DNA from 2 places in the Blautia sp. HCP3S3_B11 genome. Region 1 is predicted to be linked to the other one. Evidence: predicted binding sites of a transcription regulator. Region 1 holds the regulator's gene; the other holds the start of a gene.
The links. The regulator NrdR, encoded in region 1, represses ribonucleotide reductase genes. The targets are predictions, from matches to a motif close to CACAANATNTTGTG.
Positions count from the first base shown of each region.

Region 2: the regulator NrdR is predicted to act here: its motif matches at 1,177-1,190, upstream of ACTNC0_RS07280 (ribonucleoside triphosphate reductase).

Region 1 covers NZ_JBQHVP010000010.1:99,388-101,598, reverse strand. Annotated here, with positions in the region: gene gdhA (NADP-specific glutamate dehydrogenase) at 1-596, shown strand, start outside; gene nrdR (transcriptional regulator NrdR) at 853-1,302, opposite strand; gene ACTNC0_RS09675 (PRC-barrel domain-containing protein) at 1,586-1,837, shown strand; gene sigG (RNA polymerase sporulation sigma factor SigG) at 2,034-2,211, shown strand, end outside.
Region 2 covers NZ_JBQHVP010000007.1:157,080-159,290, reverse strand. Annotated here, with positions in the region: gene hflX (GTPase HflX) at 1-897, shown strand, start outside; gene ACTNC0_RS07280 (ribonucleoside triphosphate reductase) at 1,354-2,211, shown strand, end outside.

The DNA.
Region 1 (2,211 bases):
AAAAAGCTACTGAACTTGGCGGTAAAGTTGTTGCTATGTGCGACTCCAACGGATATATCTATGATCCGGAAGGAATCAAACTTGACATCGTTAAAGATATCAAAGAAGTAAAACGTGGACGTATCAAAGAATATGCTGATCGTGTTGAAGGCGCTACTTACACAGAAGGAAAAGGTATCTGGAATATCAAATGCGATATCTATCTTCCATGCGCAACACAGAACGAGCTTGATCTTGACGCCGTTAAAACTCTTATCGCAAACGGCTGCAAATATGTTGCAGAAGGTGCTAACATGCCTACTACCCGTGAAGCAACAGATTATCTTATGGCAAACGGCGTAACATTTATGCCTGGTAAAGCTGCTAATGCCGGTGGTGTTGCTACTTCCGCGCTGGAAATGTGCCAGAACTCTGCAAGACTTTCCTGGACAGCTGAAGAAGTTGATGCAAAACTTCATCAGATCATGGTTGACATCTTCAACAAAGTTGATGATGCTTCCAAACGTTATGGAATGGAAGGCAACTATGTTGTAGGTGCTAACATCGCAGGCTTTGAGAAAGTTGTAGATGCTATGAAAGCTCAGGGTATTGTTTAATTTTTAATTCGTTAACTACCCCATAAAAAATACACATAAAAAGTCGGTGGAATTAATTCTGCCGGCTTTTTATAATGTAAAAATATACTCCATTTTTCGTCTGTATTTTGGATATTTCCAAATAATTTGTCAATCGGATATTCGCAATCCGCTTACCTGTAATATAAAAACTGCTGTCTGATATATGCAGTCTTTCACCCGCTATCTCAAAACAGCAGCTATCTTTTTTTCACAGCATCTGATCAATATTAATGTGTTAATTCATAAACTTCTTCAGTTCATCCATAAATGTACTGACATCTTTAAATTCTCTGTACACTGATGCGAAACGTACATAAGCAACCGCATCCAGATCTTTGAGATGATTCATCACGATCTCTCCAATCTTTGTGCTGGAAATTTCTTTTTCTTCCGTATTAAAAATTTCCCCTTCGATGGCATCCATCATTTCTTCCACTTTATCTATAGATATCGGTCTTTTATAGCACGCTCTCAGAATGCCTGCCTGAATCTTGGCACGACTGTACTGCTCTCTGTTCTGATCTTTCTTGATCACCGTAAGCGGAATACTCTCCACTTTCTCATATGTAGTAAATCTTCTGCCACAGGCATCGCATAAACGGCGGCGACGAATAGAGTTTGTATCCTCTACCGGTCTGGAATCAACTACTCTCGTGTTATCCTGATTACAAAATGGACACTTCATAGGACGTCCCCCCTTTTTAAGTCATATCACGTTTTCTGTGAGATTATGTTGTATAGCTGTAACTATTCAGCAGTCTACTATCCCATGAGATATTTTCACATAGAAACATGGTACTGAACAGTTACGTATGAGTTTATTATACTGTATTTCTATTTGAAGTGTCAATAAAAGGACTTGCATAAATTTTCGCAAAAATACATAAATTGTTATCAGATAACGTTACTGTTCATTTCGCTCTCGGTAACGGATGACTCTTTGTATTCAGAAAGGATCTTCCAATTCTATGAGAATCTGCGAATTAAAGCAAAAAGAAGTAATCAATACCTGCACCTGTCGAAGTCTTGGATGTCCTGTTGATATAGAATTCGACTGCAAAACTAATCGTCTGACAGCTTTGATCGTGCCTGGTCCCGGAAAACTGTGTTGTCTTTTTGGACATGACAGCGAATATCTCATTCCCTGGGAATGCATCTGCCGAATTGGTGATGATATTATTCTTGTGGAGATTGAAGAAGAAAAATGTTTACATAAATAACCATATAACCACACCTGCTGCGTCAGACGAATATAGCGATATGCTTTAAGCCTTTATTTTGTCAAGGGGTAATATTTTTTATATTTTCCAGTCAAAAGTATAATTATTCCTCCATCTGAGAATCATTCTTACTGAAACATTATCAGGTGAATTTTACTGTTTTACGTTTAAGGATAATAAGGAGGATTCAAAAAAGATGGCACTGAACAAAGTAGAAATCTGTGGAGTCAATACGGCGAAACTTCCTGTTCTTAATGCAGAAGAAAAAGAAGAACTGTTCAGCCGTATCAAAGAAGGTGATGAACAGGCACGTGAATTATACATCAAAGGAAACCTGCGGCTGGTCCTCAGTGTGATACGAAGATTTCAAAACA
Region 2 (2,211 bases), on a different contig from region 1:
GCACGCGCTATCACCAGTGAAGGCAAGATTCAGGTAGAGCTTGCACAGCTCCGCTACAGAGCGGCACGTTTGGTTGGTTTGAGAGAATCTCTTTCCCGTCTGGGCGGTGGAATCGGAACGAGAGGTCCTGGTGAGAAGAAACTGGAGACAGACCGACGTCTGATCCGTACCAGAATTTCTGCACTGAAACAGGAACTGTCTCAGGTAGAGAAGCACAGAGAGCTGATTCGTTCCAGTCGTGCGAGAGGCAATATGAAGACTGCTGCAATCGTGGGATATACGAATGCAGGAAAGTCTACACTGTTAAATAAACTGACAGGTTCTGATGTCCTGTCTGAAGATAAATTGTTTGCAACACTGGACCCGACGACCAGACTGCTCAATCTGAAAGATGGGCAGCAGATTCTGCTGACGGATACGGTAGGATTTATTCATAAACTGCCGCATCATCTGGTAGAGGCATTCAAGAGTACACTGGAAGAGGCGAAATATGCGGATTACATTATCCACGTTGTGGATTCCTCGAATCCGCAGGCTGAGATGCAGATGCATGTTGTATATGAGACACTGCGCGAACTTGGCGTGATGGGAAAGAAGATCATCACACTCTTTAACAAGCAGGATGCGCCTGGCGCTTCTGTGCTGAGAGATTTTAAGTCTGATTATACGCAGAAGATTTCTGCAAAGACAGGAGAGGGACTGGATGATCTCAATGACCTGCTGGAGAAGCTTCTGGCAGAAGAACAGATTTATGTAGAGCGCCTTTTCCCATACAGCGAAGCAGGAAAGATTCAGCTTATACGTGAGTATGGCCAGCTGATTTCGGAAGAATACACAGATGAGGGAATCGCTGTGAAGGCCAGAGTGCCGAAGGAAATTTATCCTAAAGTTGTGTAAATATATTCTGGAATGAGCTTTTCGGGATGAAACTTTTGATAATGAAGTTTTTGTAATAAACTTTTCAGAATGAACTTTCGGAAATCTACTTTCTGAAATGAAAGTAAATTCAGAATGTAGATTAATGGGAACGTATGTTTATTTTGGGCTGGATATATGTTATACTGATTTATGGAAATCGTTAGTATATTTATAGTTATTTTAACGGATTATTTGGCATAAAAGCAATAAACCGACGGATGCGCTTCAATAGAATAAAAAATTTTAAAACCTGAAAAACACCATATATTGTACCTTTCTAAGAGACGGGGAACATTATGTGGTGTTTTTGCGTGTTGACGAAAGATAGATACTCTGATACAATAGACCTACAGCGTTTGCCGGTAACGGAGTGAGCGGTAAACGGCAAGTGTCCGTAACAGGACATATGAACAAGAGAAAATGGGGGCAATAGTTATGTTTCAGGTAGTAAAACGTGACGGCGAGATGGACGAATTTAAAATTGGCAAGATTACAGCCGCAATCCATAAAGCCTTTGATGCGAAAGAGAAAAATTATAGCGAAGAGATGATCGATCTCTTAGGGCTGCGTGTTACTTCTGATTTTCAGGACAAAATCACAGATAATAAGATTACAGTAGAGGAGATTCAGGACAGCGTAGAGAATGTACTGATCCAGGCAGGTTATTCAGATGTGGCCAAGGCATATATTCTTTATCGTAAGCAGAGAGAGAAAGTCCGCAATATGAAGTCAACGATTCTTGACTACAAAGAAATCGTAAACAGCTATGTTAAAGTTGAGGACTGGCGTGTAAAAGAGAACTCTACCGTTACTTATTCTGTCGGTGGTCTGATCTTAAGCAACTCTGGTGCAGTTACTGCCAACTACTGGCTGTCTGAGATTTATGACAATGAGATTGCAGAGGCGCACAGAAATGCAGATATTCATATCCACGATCTGTCCATGCTGACCGGATATTGTGCAGGATGGTCACTGAAGCAGCTGATTCAGGAGGGACTTGGCGGAATCGAAGGTAAGATCACGTCTTCACCGGCGAAGCATTTAAGCGTTCTTTGTAACCAGATGGTCAACTTCCTTGGAATCATGCAGAATGAGTGGGCCGGTGCACAGGCATTCTCTTCTTTTGATACGTATCTTGCACCGTTTGTTAAAGCAGACAATTTAAGCTATCCGGAAGTGAAGAAGTGCATTGAATCCTTTATTTATGGAGTAAATACTCCAAGCAGATGGGGAACACAGGCACCGTTTTCCAATATCACACTGGACTGGACCGTACCGGATGACCTTGCAGAG